DNA from 3 places in the Microbacterium sp. LWS13-1.2 genome. Region 1 is predicted to be linked to each of the others. Evidence: predicted binding sites of a transcription regulator. Region 1 holds the regulator's gene; each other region holds the start of a gene.
What was found. The regulator LexA, encoded in region 1, represses DNA repair genes until DNA is damaged. The targets are predictions, from matches to a motif close to TCGAACANNTGTTCGA.

Region 1 (6,608 bases):
CGCGCGAAGGCCTTGTACTCGGCCTCGGCGATGTGGTGCGGGTCGCGGCCCGACAGCACCCGCACGTGGACCGTGAGCGCGGCGTTGTACGAGATGGCCTCGAACGTGTGGCGCACGAGGGACCCCGTGAAGTGGCCGCCGATGAGGTGGTGCTCGAAGCCTGCAGGCTCGCCGGTGTGCACGAGGTAGGGGCGGCCGCTGATGTCGACGACGGCCTGCGCGAGCGCCTCGTCGAGGGGCACGAGGGCGTCGCCATACCGCGAGATGCCGGACTTGTCGCCGAGGGCCTCGCGGATCGCCTGGCCCAGCACGATCGAGATGTCCTCCACCGTGTGGTGGGCGTCGATGTCGGTGTCGCCCGAGGCCCGCACCGTCAGATCGGTGAGCGCGTGCTTGGCGAACGCCGTGAGCAGGTGGTCGAAGAACGGCACCGTCGTGTCGATGCGGCTGCGGCCCGTGCCGTCGAGATCGAGCTCGAGCTCGACGGTCGACTCGCTCGTCGCCCGTCGCAGCGAGGCGGTTCGTGGTGCGGCGCTCATGCCGCCGATCCTACCGAGGCGAGGGCGTCGAGGAAGGCGGTCGTCTCCTCGTCGGTGCCCGCCGTGACCCGCAGGTGCGCCGGGATGCCGACGTCGCGGATGAGCACCCCCTCGTCGTAGAGGGCATGCCACGTGGCCGCCGGGTCGGCTACTCCCCCGAACAGCACGAAGTTCGTCCACGACTCGTGGGGCGTGTAGCCGAGCGCCTCGACCGTCGCCGAGATGCGGTCGCGCTGCGCGACGATCTCGTCGACCATGCCCAGCATCGTGGGCGCGTGCCGCAGCGCCGCGGTCGCCGCCGCCTGCGTGAGCGCGCTGAGGTGATACGGCAGGCGCACCAGCCGGAGCGCATCGATGAGCGCCGGGTCGGCCGCCATGTAGCCCACGCGCGCACCCGCGAACGCGAACGCCTTGCTCATGGTGCGCGACACGACAAGCCGCTCGCGATCGGGCAGCAGCGTCAGGGCGGACCGCTCGTCGTGCGGCGCGAACTCGAAGTACGCCTCGTCGACGATCACGATGCCGTCCGTCGCCTCGTACACGGCCTCCACCACGTCGAGTCCGAGCGGGGTGCCGGTGGGGTTGTTCGGCGAGCACAGGAACACCACGTCGGGAGAGGCATCCGACACCTGGGCCGCGGCATCGTCCGCCGCGATCGAGTAGTCGGCCGCGCGGGTGCCCGAGATCCACTCGGCACCGGTACCGCGGGTGAGCAGCGGATACATCGAGTAGGTGGGTGCGAAGCCGAAGGCCGTGCGGCCCGGTCCGGCGAACGCCTGCAGGATGTGCTGAAGCACCTCGTTCGAGCCGTTGGCCGCCCAGATCTCGTCGCGGGTGAGGCCGTGGCCGAGATAGCCGGCGAAGCCCTCGCGCAGGGCTGTGAACTCGCGGTCGGGATACCGGTTCACATCGCTGAGCGCCCGCGCGATCGAGTCCAGGATGTCGTCGGCGACCTCCGGCGGAACGGGATGCGTGTTCTCGTTGACATTGAGGGCCACCGGCAGCGGCGCCTGCGGGGCACCGTACGGCTTCTGGCCGCGGAGATCGGCGCGTATGGGGAGGTCTTCGAGACGTGCACTCACCTCTCCCATGGTAGGCGCGTGCGGTGCTGCTCGACCGCCGCGTGACGCCGGGCGACGGTCACCCGACCGACGGGAGCGGCTCAGCGTCCGCTGTCGTAGGCTGCCGGGATCGCGATGCTCTGACCGGCCTGCACGACGACGCTGTCGAGAGCGTTCAGTCGCACGAGCTCATCGACGACGTCGCGCGGATCGCGATCGGGGGCGATGTCTTCCGCGATGCTCCACAGCGAGTCGCCGTCAGCCACGGTCACCGTGCTGAACGAACCTGCGGGCGCGCCCGCGTCACGCGAGGCCAGAGCCGCGCCGCCGCCGATGACAGCGGCGCTCAGCGCGATGACGGCGGGCAGAGCGGCGATCGCGGCCAGCACCCTCCGGCCACGGATCGTGAGGCGCAGTCGCGTCGACGGCGCGGCCGCCGGTCGCATGGACGCCTGCTGCGGAGTGCCCCCGGCGAGCTGCCGTGCCGTGCCGTGCACGCGCCGCGCCGCGACACGCGCGGCGCGCGTCGGCGACGGGACGGATGCCGTGAAGTCGATCGCGGTCATGCTGGGCTCCTCCTGATGGGGAGAGATTCGCATTCTCCACTCGGCCGGGAGTGGAGAATGCGAACCTCTCTTCCGAAGCTATCTTCGAGTCTGTAGGATGTCAATACCGGATCCGGGCGGCGATCTCTCGAACGCGACACGCGGCCGGGTTGTTCCCCAGATGCCCGCGATCCGGATACGGTTTCGATACGAGAACCCCACCACGGGCCTCCGACATTCGAAGAAACAGCGCTCCACCGCCGAGCGCAGGACGGAGCCGGAAGATGAGCGACGCGGCCGGGCGAGACAAGCCCCAGACTCGTCGGCGCAAGAGCCTCAGCGACAAGCAGCTGGCGATCCTCGAGGTGATCCAGCGGTCGATCGCACGGCACGGCTACCCGCCGAGCATGCGCGAGATCGGCGACGCGGTGGGCCTGAAGTCGCTCTCCAGCGTCACCCACCAGCTCAACCAGCTCGAGCTGAGCGGCTACCTGCGTCGCGACGCGGGCAAGACCCGCGCGATGGAGGTGCTGATCGACCTGCCCGGCACCGCGACCGAGAGCCCCGCCGACACCTCGCCCTCCGTGGGCGATGCCGCACTGGTGCCCCTCGTCGGCCGCATCGCCGCCGGCGTGCCCATCACGGCCGAGCAGCAGGTCGAGGAGATCTTCCCGCTCCCCCGCCAGCTCGTCGGCAAGGGCGACCTGTTCATGCTGAAGGTGTCGGGCGAGTCGATGATCGACGCGGCCATCTGCGACGGCGACTGGGTCGTCGTACGGTCGCAGGCCACCGCGGACAACGGCGAGATCGTCGCCGCGATGCTCGACGGCGAGGCGACGGTCAAGACGTTCCGTCAGCGCGACGGCCACACGTGGCTGCTCCCCCGCAACTCCGCGTTCGAGCCCATTCTGGGCGACGAGGCCACGGTGCTCGGCAAGGTCGTCGCGGTACTGCGCGCCGTCTGAACCTCGCGCCGACGGATCCCGGTGTCGGACGCGTTCGAGGCCGGAGTTCGACGCCGAACCGCGAGGTGGGTGGCGGTGCGTCATCCGCAGGCGCTATAAGGGGGGAATGACCGACCTCACCGCCGCAGACGAGACTGCCGCGCTCCGCGCGCGCCTCGACGCCCTCGAAGCCGAGAACGCCCGCCTGCGCGCCGAGACGCGGCCCTCACCACCGGTGACGGCCGCGGCCACGGACAGGCCGCACGGCAACCGCTGGCGAGCCTTCCTGTCGGCGCTGTGCATCGTCATCGCGACGATCCTCGTGCCGGTCTCCATCGTCGCCGCCTGGGCGCGCGTCGAACTCGTCGACGAGACGCGATTCGTCGAGACGTTCGCACCGCTCGCCGACGACCCGCAGGTGCAGGCGATGGTCGCCGATCAGGTGACCGTCGCCATCGAGGACTCCCTCGACCTCGAAGGCCTCACCAACGACCTGTTCGACGGCATCCAGCAGCTCGACCTGCCGCCGCGCGCTCTCGCCGCACTCGACCTGCTCCGCGCGCCCGCCGCCCAGGGCCTCCAGAACCTCGTCGACACCACGGTCACCCGGCTGGTGGAGTCCGACGCCTTCGCGGATGTGTGGGAGACGGCGCTGCGCGCGAGCCACCGATCGCTCGCGGCGGTCGCCGCCGGCGGCACCTCCTCGGGTGCGGTGGTCATCGGCGAGAACGGCGAGGTCGGCATCCAGCTCGGGCCGATCATCGAAGAGGTCAAGAAGCGGCTCGTCGACCGCGGGATCGGGTTCGCCGAGTCGATCCCGGTCATCGACAGGACGATCGTGGTCGCGCAGAGCGACGCGCTCACCGTCGTCGGCACCGTCTACAACCTCGCGGTCGCCGCGGGCTGGTGGACCCCGATCGTCGCGCTGGTGCTCTTCCTCGCCGGCATCCTCATCGCACGGCGACGGTCCACCGCCGGTCTGGGCACCGGCATCGGCATCGCGCTCGGCGCCGGCGTGCTGGCGATGGGCCTGGGCATCGGCGGGTCGATCCTCGCGCTCAGCGCGCCGAACCTCGGTGTTCCGGCGGGCGCCCTCGCGTCGATGTACGAACAGATCACATCGGCGATGCGCGACACCGCGGTGGTCCTCACCCTGCTGGGCGTGGTGATCGCCGTCATCGCCTGGATGTCGGGCCGCTGGCGGGGCGCACGCGCCGCGCGTGGCGGCGTCGCCTCCATCAACGCCGGCGCGCGGGGTGCCCTGCTCAAGCGCGGTGTCGACACGGGCCGGTTCGGCGCGTGGCTCTACGCCCAGCGCGTGCTCGTGCGGATCGCGCTCGGCGCCCTGGCCATCGTGTGGCTGATGCTCCTGCGCCCGCTCTCGGTCGGCGAGGTGTTCCTCGTGCTCGTCGTGTGGCTCATCGTCTGGTGGGTGTTCGAGCTGCTGCAGCGCCGTCCCGAAGAGGCCGCGGCCGCCGCTGCACTCGCCGACGAGGCGGCATCTGCCGCAGGCGCCGCCGAGTCGGCGCCTGCCGTCGACGGCGAGGCCGACACCGTCGTGATCGTCGACGGCGATCCCGCCGACCCCGACGCCGACACTCTCGTGATCGAGACGGATGTCGCGACCGACGCGGCCGCGGCATCCGGATCGAAGAAGGGCTCCTAGGCCGGCACGGTCGCCCGCACCGCCTGCGTCGCCGCCACGAGGTTCTTCAGCGACGCCACGGTCTCGTCGTACCCGCGGGTCTTCAGCCCGCAGTCCGGATTGACCCAGACGCGGCGCAGCGGCAGCTCGGCGACCGTGCGGTCGAGGAGTTGAGTGATCTCGTCCACCGACGGTACGCGCGGCGAGTGGATGTCGTAGACGCCCGGTCCGATGCCGGCGGCGAAGCCGGACGTCGCGATGTCTCCGATCACCTCGCCGCGGCTGCGGGCCGCCTCGATCGAGGTCACGTCGGCGTCCAGCGCCGCGATCGCGTCGATCACGACGTCGAACTCCGAGTAGCAGAGGTGCGTGTGCACCTGCGTGGCCGGCGCAGCGCCGGCGGTCGCGAGGCGGAACGAGCCGACCGACCACTCCAGGTAGACGGGCTGGTCGGCGCGCTTGAGCGGCAGCAGTTCGCGCAGCGCCGGCTCGTCGACCTGGATGACGCGGATGCCGGCGCCTTCGAGGTCGGCGATCTCGTCGCGAAGGGCGAGCGCCACCTGGTTCGCCGTCTCCCCCAGCGGCTGGTCGTCGCGGACGAACGACCACGCCAGGATCGTCACCGGACCGGTCAGCATCCCCTTCATCGGCTTGTCGGTCAGCGACTGCGCGAAGGCGGACCACGCGACGGTGATCGCCTCGGGACGCGCGACGTCGCCCCACAGGATCGACGGGCGGGTCGCGCGCGAGCCATACGACTGCACCCAGCCGTTCTCGGTGACCGCGAAGCCCTCGAGGTTCTCGGCGAAGTACTGCACCATGTCGTTGCGCTCGGCCTCGCCGTGCACGAGAACATCGAGCCCGATGTCCTCCTGCAGCGTCACCACCTGCGCGATCTCATCGCGCAGGAAGCTCTCGTACTCGTCGGCGCTGAGCTCACCGCGGCCGTGCCGCGCACGCGCGCGCCGGATGTCGCCGGTCTGGGGGAATGATCCGATCGTGGTCGTCGGCAGGACCGGGAGGGCGAGCTCGACCTCCTGCGCCGCGACGCGGTCGTCGTAGTCGCCGCGGGTGAAGTCGTCCGCGCCGAGCACCGACGCCCGCTCCCGCACCGCTCCGTCGCGCACGCCGGGCGCACTGCGCCGATCCGCGAGCGCGGCGGATGCCTCGGCCAGCACATCCGCGATGGCCGGACGGCCACTGACCAGTCCGCGCGCGAGGCTCGCCACCTGCGCCACCTTCTGGTCGGCGAAAGCCAGCCACGTCACCAGGCGCGGGTCGAGCGTCGTCTCGTCCTCGACGTCGTGCGGCACATGCTGCAGCGAGGTCGAAGTGCCCGCGCTGATCTCCGACGCTCCGAGCGCGTGCAGCGCCTGCAGCCGCTCCCACGCGGCGTCGAGATCGCCTCGCCACACGTTGCGGCCGTCGACGACCCCGCCCACGAGCGTCTTGCGCTCCAGGCCCGGCACAGCCTCGGGCACCGCGCCGCGGGTCAGATCGATGGCGACCGCCTCGATAGGAGCGGCCGCGAGCGCCGTCCACGCCTCGGTCGACAACTGCGCATAGCCGGCCGCGACGAGGACCGCGGGCCGGTCGCCACGTACCCCCAGCGCGGCGTATGCGCGGGCGGCGGCATCCGCCAGCGCGGCCGCGTCGGCCGGCAGGCTCTCGCTGACGAGCGCAGGCTCGTCCAGCTGCACCCACTCAGCGCCCGAGGCCCGCAGACTCGCCAGCAGCTCCGCGTACACCGGCAGCAGGTCGTCGAGCCGGCTGAGGGGGTCGAAGCCCCGGGGCGCGGCATCCGTCGGCTTCGCGAGCGCGAGGAGCGTCACCGGGCCCACGATCACCGGGCGAACGGTGAATCCGTCAGCCTT
Region 2 (6,608 bases), 1.2 Mb from region 1:
CAGACGAACGACGCGACAGGGGGCGACGCGACAGCCGACGCGACAGCGGGCGACGCGACAGCCGACGCGACAGCGGCCAACGCGACGACCGGCGCGCGAGCGACCGCCGCGCCCGCGGTGAGCCCTGCGCCCTCGCGCGGTGCATCCCTGAGCGAGCTGCCCGCGAACATCGTGGCGCGGCGCGCTGCCGGGGCCGCGGGCAGCGCGGGCGTCGTGATCGCCATCGGCGCCTTGATCGACGGCATCCCGGAGTCGATCGTGATGGGGTTGTCGGTTCTGCAGGGCGGGATCAGCATCCCCATCGTCGCGGCGATCGCGATCAGCAACATTCCCGAGGGCCTGGGGTCGACGGCGGCTCTGAAGCGCGGCGGCCGTCACGGCCGTTTCGTCGCGCTGCTGTGGCTCGGGATCGCCCTGGTGACGGTCGTCGCATCGGTTTCCGGTTATATGCTGTTCCAGTCAGCGTCCCCGGATCTCATCGCGCTGATCACCACGATCGCCGCCGGCGGCCTGCTGGCCATGGTCTGCAACACGATGATTCCCGAGGCGTTCGACGAGCAGCACGCGCTCACGGGCCTCTGGGCGACGATCGGGTTCCTCGGCGCCTTCCTCCTCCACGAGCTCGCCTGACCCGGCGAGACGCCGGAAGGACCGATGGTCGTCGAAGCGCCGGCAACCACCGAGACGCCGAACGCCGGTTAGGACCGATGGGCGTGGACCCCGACCGATGGACGACGAAACGGGCGAGGCCCGATTCGCATCGAACCCCATCGGCGAACCGCTTGGCCGACCAGGCCGTGCCGCTCCGAACCGGAAGCTCATGCTCGGGGTCAGAACGGCGCGCCGTGGGCGCTCGCTGGATGGCCGGCGAGCTCACGTCCGCCGCCCGCGACGGTGAAGGTGGGCACCCTGCGCTCCGGCGCCACGACGTACCGCCGCCCGGTGGGCGAGGTCCACTCGACAGCCCCGCCGCTGCCATCGATCTGCTGCACGTCCCAGCCGCCGTGATGCTTCACGGTGTGATGGCCTTTGCAGAGTGGCGCGAGGTTGTCGAGGCTCGTTTCGCCGTCGTCGCGACTCCATGCCATCTGGTGGTCGACCTCGCATCGCGAGGCGGGCATGCCGCATCCCGGTCCCATGCATCGATCGGCTCGCCACTTCACCAGCTTTCGCAGGGCCGGTGGCGGCGAATACTGTGCACGCCCCACCGAGAGGACCATGCCGGTCTCCGGATGCGTGAGCACCCGCATCCACTTCGCATCGCCGCCGCACAGCTCGCGGGCGCGCGAGAGCGGGATCGGTCCGACGCCCTCGACGACCGGAGCGTCTCCCGCCGCACCCGCGTTGTCGTCCAGAAGCGACAGCGCCGGAACCGTCACGACCACCGACGCCCGGATACCGGACGCCGCGCCAGGAAGGTGCGTCGTCGTACCGTCGATGAGCAGGTCGGAGACCACATCGGCGCGGATCTGGTCCAGCGTGCGCGTCTCACCCTCGGTGGTCTTGATCACTTTCGCCATCGCCGTGACCCGGCCGTCGATCGCCTGCAGCTCCACGAGAGGCGCGTGCAGGAGCAGAAGGCCCATACCGTCAGTGCCGGCTTCGACCGCGATACACCGACCGGCGACCGCTGACGCGTATCGCTCCTCGAGCGTCTTGGTCTCGACCCGCGCGATCAGATCGCGCAGACGACGCCGGAACGTCCCGACCGGTTCTGCCTCGGCCAACGCCACCGCGCGGTCCACGATGTCGGCACGCAGCTCCGGCATCACCTGGTCCAGGAGGTCGACGAGGATCTCAGCGTGCTTCTCCGTGATCCGCGCCTGGCCGAGAGCATCCAACGCGCCGGAGTAGCGGTTCACCAGGGCATCGGCCTGCAGAAGCAGACGACCCGCCGCGTACTCGGTGATGCGCATGGCGGCCGACAGCTCGAGTCGGATGGAGCGCTCCGCCACGTCGATCGCACCGCTACCAAGACCGACGATGAGCGCGAGTTCTTCGCGACGCAGCGCCTCGATCCGGCGAAGTCGCTCCGCGGCGAAAACCGACAGCATGGTCGCGGTCTCCAGCACCAGGTCCACAGCGTCCGGCACCGGAGGGATGAAGTCGTCGACGTCGTCCTCCCAGCGCGCCGCCACTATGCGGGGTGCTGACAACGGAGGGTGAGTCACGACTCCAGTTTAGAACATAGTTTCGATTCACGCAACGATCATTTGAGTCGGACTTCGGCGCGACAGGGGCCTCGGACGGCGGTCCATGCGCGGGAGTGACAATGGATCCCGCTCGGCCGCTTCGGGCATGACAGCCATCCGCGACGACTCCCGGTCATCGACGAGCTGCCCCCGAACTCGTGTGTGTCGTTCTGGTTCACGCCGAAAGGACACCGACGTTCGCCCGACGACGACGAGCAGACCGGCGCCGATGATCGATGCGAGCGTCTGCGGCAGGTCGACCAGGTCGTTCGCGGCGGCGCCGGTGCGTCCCTGCAGCGCGCGGACGCAGCATCCGCTCAGCGGTCACCGTGGGGCGGTCATGGCTGCACTCACGGCGACGGGGCCGTCGCGCGCTCGCCGGCGTTCGGTCGTCGCGAAGATGGTGCCCGGCAGCGCGACGTTTGCGTCAATCCCTCTCTACGGGAACCTGCAGTTCGGTGATCCAGTCCGACTGAGGGATATCGGGCTCGGCGACGAGATAGACCTCGCGGCACGGGCCGACCATGCGGTAGCCGTCGTCGATGAGGCCGGTCATCAAGAGACTGTACGACTCGCCGATGCTGGGCATGTCTCCGCGGTGCGTGACGACCGCGGCGAGCGGCACGGCGGGGAGCTCCACGACGTCGTAGCCCTCCCCCGGCTGCGGCACGTCGTCGGCGGTGAACGAGACGTGCACGCCGAGCTCCTCCGAGCCCTCGACGTCTTCGTACCAGAAGATGCCGGGCTCGATCAGATCGCGACCCGCGGCACGGAGGGCAGCGGTCAGGCACCCCAGCAGCGGGTCGATGACCGGCGACACGTTCTCGGGGCCCGCGCCCGGCGCGCGCCCCTCGACGGCGTAGACGGTGACAGGGTCGATGGGGCGGTATTCGATGGGTGCGGACATGGCGTCCACGTCTCCTTCCAAAGCGCGGAGGCGCTCGCCGATCAGGGCGATCCGTGCGGTGTCGACGGCGACGGATGCCTCGAGCTCGGCGCCGCGGCGGACGAGGAGCGGGAGCAGCGCCCCCCGCTCGTCGTCGGCCCCGAGCACGACTGCGATGTCGTCCAGCCCGCAGCCCAGCTGACGCAGCTCGACGATGCGCAGCAGGTCGCGGAGCTGCCCCGTCTCGTAATACCGGTAGCCGCTGCGGTCGTCGACCCGCGCGGGCTGAAGCAGCCCGATCGCGTCATAGTGCCGCAGCATCCGCACGCTCACGCGCCCGAAGGCGGCGAACTCTCCGATGGTGTACATGGTGGAGCCCATGCTCGACCCTGACACAGCGTGAGGGTCAACCGGAACGGCGGATCAGGCCGATGCCGACCAGGCCTGGCCGTCGGCCTGACCGCTGTCGTCGTCGACCGCGAGTCCGTGGAGGGTCTCGAGCGCCGCGGTGACCTCGTCGAGGCGGCCCTCGACCGCGAGTTCGCGGATGCGGACCGACGGACGGTGCAGCAGCACCCCGGCGAGGTGGCGCAACGCAGCCTCGGTGTCGTCGCCGGCGCCGCGTGCGCGCGCGCGGGCGATCTCCTGCTCGACGATGCCCAGCACCTCTGTGCGCAGGGTCGTGATCGCCGGCCCGGCAAGGCGGTCGGCGTGGAACTCGGTCGCCGCATCCCCGACGATCGCCCGCGCGTCGGCGTGCGCGCTGAACTCCTGCAGCGGCGCGTGCAGGCGGATGGTCTCGAGGTCCAGCAGCTCGACCGCCTCGACGGCGCCCACGGCGGGGTCGACATTGCGCGGAAGACCGAGGTCGATCACGAGCAGCCGGTGTCCGGGCACGAAGGCATCGGCGTGCACCACGGCGTCGGCGGTGCAGGTGATGACGACGTTCGCCTCGGCGGCGGCGGCGGCGAAGTCCGACACCGGGATGAGCCCGTGCTGCGTCGCGAACGCCTGCGCACGACCCGACGGGGAGAAGACGTGGATGTCGCCGGCGCCGCGGGCGCGCAGTGCGTCGACGGTGCGGGCGGCGTAGCGTCCCGTGCCGACGAGCACAACGCGGGCGGCGGCCCAGTCGGAGACGCGGCTGGAGGCGAGCTCGAGGGCGAGGCGTACGAGCGAACGGTGCGCGCCACGCAACTGCGTGCGGTTGCGCACGCCGCGGCTCGTGTGGGTCGCCTTCTGGAACAGGCGCTCCAGCTCACTGCTCGTCATGCCGTCGGCGCGCGCGGCGTCGAGGGCGCGGCGCACCTGGCCCGAGATCTCGTCCTCACCGACGACCATCGACTCGAGGCCGCTGGTGACGGCGAACAGGTGGGCGGCAGCATCCGCTCCCTGGTGCACCGCGACAGACGCACGCAGCAGGTCGACGGAGACGCCGGACGCCTCGGCCATCGCCTCGACGACCGACTCCACCGCGACGGCCTCGCCGCCGGTGAGCGGCTCGTCGATGTCGAGATATGCCTCGAACCGGTTGCACGTCGCGAGCACGACCGCGCCGGAGACGAAGAGCTCGTCATCCACGAGAGCGCGCGTCGCCGTGGGCGCTCCCACAGAGAGACGCTCCAAGATGTCGAGGCTCGCGTTCCGATGGTTCGCGGTCAGACAGAGGAGCACAGACCTAATCTTAACGTGTGTCTTTGCATGACTCTCACCCTTCCGTTCTTCAGAGAAACGATCCCGCTCCGCTGATACGTGCGTATCGCGGTGAGCGGCCGACCAGGACGCCGGTGTGGTTCATGCGCCAGGCGGGGCGCTCCCTGCCCGAATACCGCGAGCTGCGGGTGGGCACCGACATGCTCGACGCCTGTCTGAACCCCGAGCTCGCCAGCGAGATCACGCTGCAGCCCGTGCGCCGTCACGGCGTCGACGCGGGCATCTTCTTCAGCGACATCGTGATCCCGGTGCGCCTGTCGGGCGTCGACGTGCGCATCGTCGCCGGGCGCGGTCCAGTTCTCGCGAACCCGGTGAGGACGGCGGCGGATGTCGCGGCCCTGCCTCCACTGGACCCCGAAGCGCTCGCGCCCATCCGTGAAGCGGTCGCCCTCACCGTCGCGGAACTGGGCTCGACGCCGCTCATCGGCTTCGCGGGCGCCCCCTACACGCTGGCGTCGTACCTCGTCGAGGGCGGACCGTCGAAGGAGCAGCTCAAGACCCGCGCGCTCATGCACTCCGACCCAGAGACCTGGTCGGCGCTGCTGACGTGGTGCGCCGAGATCACCGGCGCGTTCCTCGCCGCGCAGATCGAGGCGGGTGCGTCCGCCGGGCAGCTCTTCGACTCGTGGGCGGGCTCCCTCAGCCTCTCCGATTACACCCGTCACGTCGCGCCCTTCTCGGCACGCGCCCTGGAGCCGGTGCGTGAGCTGGGCGTGCCGCTCGTGCACTTCGGCGTCGGCACCGGCGAGCTGCTCGCCGCGATGCGCGACGTCGGCGTGGACACGATCGGCGTCGACTGGCGCCTGCCGCTCGACGAGGCCGTCCGACGCGTCGGCCCCGACGTGTCGGTGCAGGGCAACATCGACCCGGCGTTGCTGCGCGCCCCCTGGCCGGTGCTCGAGGCCCACATCGTCGATGTGCTGGAGCGCGGCCGTGCGGCCCGTGCCCACGTGCTGAACCTCGGCCACGGCGTCCCGCCCGACACCGACCCGACCGTACTGACGCGCATCGTGGAGTTCGTCCACGCGCATGGCTGAGCCCTCCTCCGCCGGGCGCTTCTCGGTCGTCGGCGGCGGCGTCGCGGGCCTGGTCGTCGCCCGCCGGCTCGCGGCGTCGGGCGCGGCGGTCACCCTGTTCGAGGCATCCGATCGCCTCGGCGGAACGGTGGCGCGGCACGACGTCGGCGGGATCGCGTTGGATGCCGGCGCCGAGAGCTTCGCCGTCCGCGGCGGGGCCGTCGCGGCCCTACTGGCGGAGCTCGGCCTCGCCGACGACATCGTGGCTCCCGCGCCGGGACCGGCGTGGCTCCAGCCCGCGATCGGCGACGCAGTGCCGCTGCCGGCGACCGCGCTGCTCGGCATCCCGTCCGACCCCCTCGCCGACGACGTGGTGCGCGTGATCGGCAGACCCGCCGCGGAGCGGGCAGTCGGGCTCGACGCTCGCCCGCTGGGAACGGTGCCGTCGACACTCGGCGCCCTCGTCCGCGAGCGCTACGGCGACGACATGCTCGACCTGCTCGTGGCACCCGTGGTGCACGGCGTGCACTCGCAGCATCCCGACGAGCTGCCCGTCACCCGCGCGCATCCCGGGCTCCCCGACGCCCTCACGAGCGCCGGATCGCTCGGCGGCGCCGTCGCGCAGCTGCGCGCCGCCGCTCCCCCGGGCGCGGCGGTCGCCGGCATCCGCGGGGGTGTCAACCGCGTCGTGCCGGCACTCGCCGAGGATCTCGCGCGCCTCGGCGGCGACATCCGCCTCCGCACCCCCGTCGACGACCTCGCGACGCTCGACGGAACGGTGGTCGTCGCGGCGCCCAGCCT
Region 3 (6,608 bases), 1.5 Mb from region 1:
ACGCCGACCCGGACGAACCGGGGTCGCGTGACGACCGCGTACCTGCTGACCTGCGCGGCGATCGGCGTCGCCGGCGGTGTGATGCTCTGGGGTGCCGGCTGGATCTCGACGGTGCTCTTCGCCACCGTCCCGTTCATCTCGGTGGCGATCGCGGGCCTGTGGCTGCTGCCGGCGACCGTCGCGCTGCGCCTGCTCGAACGCCCTCTGGCCGGCATCCTCGTCGGCGTCATCTCGGGGCTCGTGGTCTTCCCGTTCCTCGGCGCGGCCGTGTGGTGGGCGTTCTTCGCCGAGCTCGCGTTCCTGGTCGGCCTCTACCGCTCCTGGCGCACGTGGCAGTACTACGCCGGCGCCGTCTTCGTCGGCGTGGTCTATCCGATCTTCGCCGCGGCGTCGTTCAATCTGGCGGCCATGCAGCCGTGGGCGCTGGTGACGTTCTTCGCGCTCACGATCGCCAGCTGCGTCGCCGGCGTCGCGCTCGGCATCCTCGTCGCCGACCGTCTGCGCAAGGCCGGCGTCGCGAAGCTCGCACGCCGCCGCCCGGCGCTCGTCTGAGACACCTGCCGCGCCCACGACGACGGATGCCGCGACCCGCGCCCTCGCAAGAGGGCCGGGCCGCGGCATCCGTCGTTCAGGAGTACGTCAGCGCTTGCCGACGATCTGGCGGCTCACGATGTCGCGCATGATCTCGTTCGTGCCGCCGTAGATGCGGTGCACGCGGGCGTCGAGGTAGGCGCGGGCGATCGGGTACTCGGTGATGTAGCCGTAACCGCCGTGCAGCTGCACGCCGATGTCGAGCAGCTCCGCCTCGCGGTCGGTGGTCCAGAACTTGACCTTCGCGGCCTCTTCGGCCGTGAGCTTCTGGTCCTTGTAGAGCATCATCGCGCGATCGACGTACGCCCACATCACGTCGACCGTGGTCGCCATGTCGGCGAGCTTGAAGCGGGAGTTCTGGAAGTCGGCGATGCGCTCTCCGAACGCCTCGCGGCTGAGGGTGTAGTCGCGGGTCCATACGAACGCGGCCTCGCCGGCGGCGGCCGCCGCGACGCCGATCGAGAGGCGCTCGAGGGGCAGGTTCATCATGAGCTGGATGAAGCCGAGGCCCTCCTTGCCGCCGATGAGGTTCGCTTCGGGCACGAAGACGTCGGTGAACGACAGCTCGGCGGTGTCCCAGCCGTGGAAGCCCATCTTCTCGAGCTTCTTGCCGTGGTCGAAGCCCTCCATGCCGTCCTCGAGGATCAGCAGGCTGAACGCATCGGGGCGGTTGCCCTCTCCCGTCTTGACGAAGGTCACGATGATGTCGGCGGTCTTGCCCGACGAGATGAACGTCTTGGCGCCGTTGACGATGTAGCCGCCGTCGACCTTCTTCGCGGTGGTCTTGATGCCGCGGAGGTCCGAGCCGGCACCCGGCTCGGTCATCGCGAGAGCGCCGAGGATCTCGCCGGTCGCCATGCCCGGCAGCCACTTCTCCTTCTGCTCCTGCGTGCCCATGTGCACGATGTACGGCACCGCCAGGTCGTCCTGGATCCCCAGGGCGCCCGCGAGCGAACCCTGACCGGCGCCGATGGTCTCCTCGAGCACGATCGAGCGGAAGCGGTAGTCCTGCAGCATGCCGGCGCCGCCGAACTCCTCGGGCACCGACAGGCCGATGACACCGGCCTCGCCGGCGGCGAGCATGGTGGCGCGGTCGATCTCGCCGTCGGCCTCCCACTGCTTGCGCTTCTCCTCGGACGCGTAGCGCTTGACGAACTCCTTGACGACGTCGCGGAACGCCTCGTGGTCCTCGTCGTAGATGTCGCGCTCCATGGTGCGCCTTCCTCTCGTCTGTCTTCTCGTCGCTGAGGTCGAGTCTGCGGAGATGGTTCCCCAGTTGGAATTGCATCTCACCGCATATGGTACTCAGTTTCAGCCGAGCGGATGCCGCAGCCGGGCGCCACATCGCGGCCGGACCGGCGACTGACCCCGTCGCGCGGCCATGGCGCTGCCGCGGTGGCTGGAGAGGCGGAGGCTGTCAGCCGAGGTAGGCGGGCGCGGGGTCGAGCGCGAAGAACTCCTCGAGCGAGGTCCATCCGCCGTCGTGGTAGGACTTCGCCAGCTCCGGTCCGATGTAGCGGAGGTGCCAGGGCTCAGGGAGGTAGCCGGTCACCGGCGTGGCGCCCTCGACGTACCGCACGATCCAGCCGTGCTCCCACGCGTGGTCGGCGATCCACTGGCCCTGGGCCGTCGCCGCGAGGTCGTCGAGCGTGCCGCAGGCGCCGGCACACGCGACGACGTCTGCGGCGAGCCCCAGCTGGTGCTCGCTGTAACCGGGGCGGGCGCTGACCTGGTCGGCCCGCTCGCCACGCTCGGCGAAGTGGCGTCCGTACGTCTGCTGCTGAGTCTGATACGACCGGAACCCGCTCTCGAGCGCGATCTCGCCGACTCCCGCCGAGCGCGCGCCGGTGACCAGCGACGCGAGAGCGGTTGCCGCATCCGAGCGCAGGGCGCCGCCCTCGACGTTGCGCACCCCGTCGGGCAGCACCAGTCCGCTCGGGCGGTAGTCGATCGGGCTCGTCGGCCGGATCTTGTCGACCACGGTCCACGTGCGCGCAGAGTCGCCCAGGTTCACGCAGGGGGCGCGGCCCTCCACGACAGCGGCTCGGAACGCTTCGCCTCCGCCTGCGGCGACGATCGCGGCCTCGTCATCGCCGGCCTGCACTGCCGCCACCACGTCGGGCAGCGCGCAGATGTCGGCGGCGGGCGGCGACTGCTCGACCTGCGGCACGGGAAGCTGGTCGACGTGCTGAGGCTGCACCGTCATCGACAGCGCAGCGTCGGCGCCACTCGGAGAGACCGAGGGCAGCATCATGGCGGTCATCGCTGCGGAGCCGAGCAGCAGCGCGGCGCCGGTTGCGAGACCGGCGACGACGGCGATCCGCCGGGTGACGCGGCGGGGACGCGCGTGCTGCATCGGCAGTGCGTCCTCGTGGACCGAGAGCAGCTCTGCAGCGCGGGCCGCCCGGCGCTCACTGGGGGCGGGACGGTGCTGCCGGGCGGCACGGGCGCGCGATCGCGGGGGCAGCGGCGGGACTTCGCTCGCTGCCGATGCGCCCCGCGGCGCGGTGCCCGCCGCGGCCGGCGCGGGTGCGACGGGGAGGAGGTCAGGCGGCAGTGCCGCCGGCGCGGCATCCGAGACCGACGCCGGCACGAACTCCTCGCTGGGCAGCTCGAAGGCCACGAACGCGTCGGTGGGGGGCTGGGTCTCGGCCGCGCGGGCGCGCCGTTCGGCCTCCTCGCGCATCGCTCGGGCGGCACGACGAGTCTCGGGGGCGGCTCGGGGGGTAGCGAGCCGGCCAGGCTCCGTCACGCCTGCCATTCTGGTCGCGACGGCGCGATTTGGCCAGCAAGGCGGCATCCCTCCGCCGATGTTCTACTCGAAGCTATCACTGCCTTGACTTAAGTTCGAAGCTTTGTTCTCATGGATTCATGCGATGGCAGGGACAGGAACTGGGTGTGGCGGATGCCGCGGCCCTGCCTGGCCTCGAGCAGCTGAACGGTCTGGTGCGCTCGGTGACCACTCCCGAGTTCGCCGGCGTCACCTTCCACGAGGTGCTCTGCAAGTCGGCGCTCAACCACGTGCCGAGCGCCTCGGCCATGCCCTTCGACTGGACCGTGAACCCCTACCGCGGCTGCAGTCATGCATGTGTCTACTGCCTGGATCCCGACACGCTGGTCCTCATGGGCGACGGCCTCAGCAAGCGCATCGGCGACGTGTGCGCCGGCGATGAGGTGATCGGCACGCGGCGGGAGGGCGCATATCGACGATATGTGCGCGCGACCGTCTCGGCGCAGTGGAGCACCCGCAAGCGTGCTTACCGCGTGACGCTCGCCGACGGCACCGAGCTGGTCGCGAGCGGTGACCACCGGTTCCTGACCGAGCGCGGTTGGAAGTACGTCCGTCCGGCACCTGCCGGCGCACCGCAGCGACCGTTCCTGACGACGAACAACAAGCTCATGGGCTTCGGCACCGGCGGGGTCGTCGCGGATTCCACTGAGACCGGCGCGTATCGCACGGGCTACCTCAGCGGAATGATCCGCGGCGACGCGATGATACTGAGAAGGTCGTACCCACGGTCGACCGGCAGAGGCTCCTACGTTGCGAGCCGGTTCCGCCTGGCCCTCGCCGACGGGGAGGCGCTGGATCGGTCGCGTGGCTTCCTGGAGGCTGCCGGAGTGAAGACCACGCTGCGGATGTTCACCGCTGCGACGGTTCACCGGCGGGAGGTGAACGCGATCTTCACCTCCCGAGCGGCCGACTTCGATGCCATCACCGAGTTGATCGGCTGGCCGGACTCACCGTCGTCAGAGTGGTCGCGCGGCTTTCTTGCGGGCATCTTCGACGCGGAAGGGAGCTGCAGTCGCGGCATACTGCGCATCTCCAATTCCGATGAGCGGATCCTCGCGGAGATCGCCGGCGCGTTGCGGCGGCACGATTTCGCGTTCGTGGAGGAACCTCTGCGGCCGAATGGCGTGCGCGACATCTGCCTCCTGGGCGGCCTCCCCGCTCGCCGACGCTTCCTCGAGCTCACGCGGCCTGCGATCACGCGCAAGCTGAACCTCGTCGGAGACACCGTGAAATCGGACGCCCCTCTTCGCGTCGTTTCGATCGAAGATCTCGGTGAAACCGTCGACATGGTCGACATCACCACGTCGACGGGGGACTTCGTCGCGAACGGCGTCATCAGTCACAACTGCTTCGCCCGGGGGACGCACGAGTACCTCGAGCTCGACGCGGGGCGGGACTTCGACACCCAGGTCGTGGTCAAGGTGAACGTCGCGGAGGTGCTGCAGAAAGAGCTGCGACGCGGCAACTGGCAGCGCGATCCCGTGATGCTCGGCACCAACACCGATCCGTATCAGCGTGCCGAGGGGCGGTACAAGCTGATGCCCGGGATCGTCTCGGCCCTCACGGAGTCGGGGACGCCGTTCTCGATCCTCACGAAGGGCACGCTGCTGCGGCGCGACCTCCCCATGCTGAAGGATGCCGCCGCCGACGTGCACGTCACCCTCGCGATGTCGATCGCGGTGTTCGACGATGAGCTGCAGCACCTCATCGAGCCCGGCACGCCGAACGCGACCGCCCGGCTGGAGACCGTGCGGGCGGCGACCGAGGCGGGCTTCCGCGTCACCGTGTTCCTGATGCCGATCATCCCGCACCTCACCGATTCCATAGCCGCGATCGATCACGCACTCACCCGCATCAAGGAGGCCGGCGCCGTCCGCGTCGTCTACGGCGCGCTGCACCTGCGCCCCGGCGCCAAGCAATGGTTCCTGCAGTGGCTCGCGGAGCGGCATCCCGAGCTCGTGTCGTCCTACCGAGGGCTGTATCCGGGCGCGACGAGCACGGCTCCGAAGGCCTATCGCACCTGGCTCGCCAAGCGCGTGCGCCCCCTGCTTCGGGTGCATGGTCTCGACGGGAGCGCCGAAGACGAGAGTCCGCGCGGCGCACCGGTCTCAGGCCTGGCCGATCGCGCGGACGCGCGCAGCGCCCCGCCGATCGTCACGACGTCGCGAGGACGCGCGGCGGCCGCCTCGCTGCGCGCGGCACCTGCGCGCGGCACTCCCGGCCCGGAGGCGTCGGCTCGCCTGTTCTGACCAGTCACAGAGCTTCGCGCGCTACGCGGCGACGGATGCCGTGATCAGTTCGTCGGGCGCGGCTGCCGGCATGACCGCGGCTGTACGCGCACCGGACGGAACGGGCGACGTGCGGGCGGCGGACGGCGCTTCGACGTGCTCGAGGACGGCGTCCAGCACGGCATCCGCCACGAGGATGCGATTGTGTCCGAGCCCGGTCGTCGCGAGCAGTCGGGCGCCGGCGTGCGCCGACATGATCCGACCGGCCTCGGCGTACGGCACCATGCGGTCGCCTTCGTCGTGGATGACGAGCAGCGGCACGTCAGCGGGGAGCGGGCGCCGCACGCTCGACAGCCACGCGAAAGGATCGGATTGTCCCGGGAAGTAGCGGCTCGCGAAGCGCGCGCTCATCCGTGTCGCTACCGCCTCGGGATAGCGGAGCATGCTCTGGAACTGGCTCAGCAGCAGGTCGGCATCGGCCGGCGCGGCGATCGTGACGACGCGCGCGGCATCCGTTCCTCCGGCAACCCCCACGAGGGTCGCGAGGCCGCCGAACGAGTGCCCGATCATCGCGTCGAAGGTGCCGTAGCGCTGCTGAAGTGCGGAGAAGACGTCGAGCCAATCGACGAGGTAGGTGCGGCGGCCGGCCGACGAGCCGTGAGCGGGAGCGTCGAACGCGACCACTCGGCAGCCCCCGGCGACGAGCTCGCGGACGAGCGGCGTGAACTGGCTCGCGCGACCGTTCCAGCCGTGCGACAGCAGCACGGTGCGCGTGCCAGCGCCCCACTCAAAGGTGTCGATGTCGACGCCGCGGCGATCCACGCCGGCGATCCGCACGGTGCGGCGGCGGGCGCGCCACATCGTCGCCTCGTCGTCGGGGCGGACGGGTCGTGGCTTCGCCACGGAGCCGAACAGCGGCATCGCGAGGCTGGCTCCCCACTCCGGCGAGACGGCCGCGACGCCTCGAATGGTCACCCCTGCGGCGGTCAGTGCGAGAT

Region 2: MRBLWS13_RS05760 (DUF222 domain-containing protein) is a predicted target of LexA. The motif match lies at 2,182-2,197, and genes of this name have one in related genera.
Region 3: MRBLWS13_RS13520 (intein-containing Rv2578c family radical SAM protein) is a predicted target of LexA. The motif match lies at 3,439-3,454, and genes of this name have one in related genera.

The regions. Positions count from the first base shown of each region.
Region 1 covers NZ_CP151632.1:26,469-33,076, reverse strand. Annotated here, with positions in the region: gene hisB (imidazoleglycerol-phosphate dehydratase HisB) at 1-539, opposite strand, end outside; gene MRBLWS13_RS00155 (histidinol-phosphate transaminase) at 536-1,630, opposite strand; gene MRBLWS13_RS00150 (LysM peptidoglycan-binding domain-containing protein) at 1,702-2,046, opposite strand; gene lexA (transcriptional repressor LexA) at 2,430-3,110, shown strand; gene MRBLWS13_RS00140 (hypothetical protein) at 3,217-4,755, shown strand; gene metE (5-methyltetrahydropteroyltriglutamate--homocysteine S-methyltransferase) at 4,752-6,608, opposite strand, start outside.
Region 2 covers NZ_CP151632.1:1,192,723-1,199,330, forward strand. Annotated here, with positions in the region: gene MRBLWS13_RS05755 (ZIP family metal transporter) at 1-630, shown strand, start outside; gene MRBLWS13_RS05760 (DUF222 domain-containing protein) at 831-2,171, opposite strand; gene MRBLWS13_RS05765 (MerR family transcriptional regulator) at 2,620-3,459, opposite strand; gene MRBLWS13_RS05770 (glutamyl-tRNA reductase) at 3,502-4,752, opposite strand; gene hemE (uroporphyrinogen decarboxylase) at 4,770-5,828, shown strand; gene MRBLWS13_RS05780 (FAD-dependent oxidoreductase) at 5,821-6,608, shown strand, end outside.
Region 3 covers NZ_CP151632.1:2,874,793-2,881,400, reverse strand. Annotated here, with positions in the region: gene MRBLWS13_RS13535 (ECF transporter S component) at 1-552, shown strand, start outside; gene MRBLWS13_RS13530 (acyl-CoA dehydrogenase family protein) at 640-1,803, opposite strand; gene MRBLWS13_RS13525 (M15 family metallopeptidase) at 2,009-3,343, opposite strand; gene MRBLWS13_RS13520 (intein-containing Rv2578c family radical SAM protein) at 3,463-5,631, shown strand; gene MRBLWS13_RS13515 (alpha/beta fold hydrolase) at 5,653-6,608, opposite strand, start outside.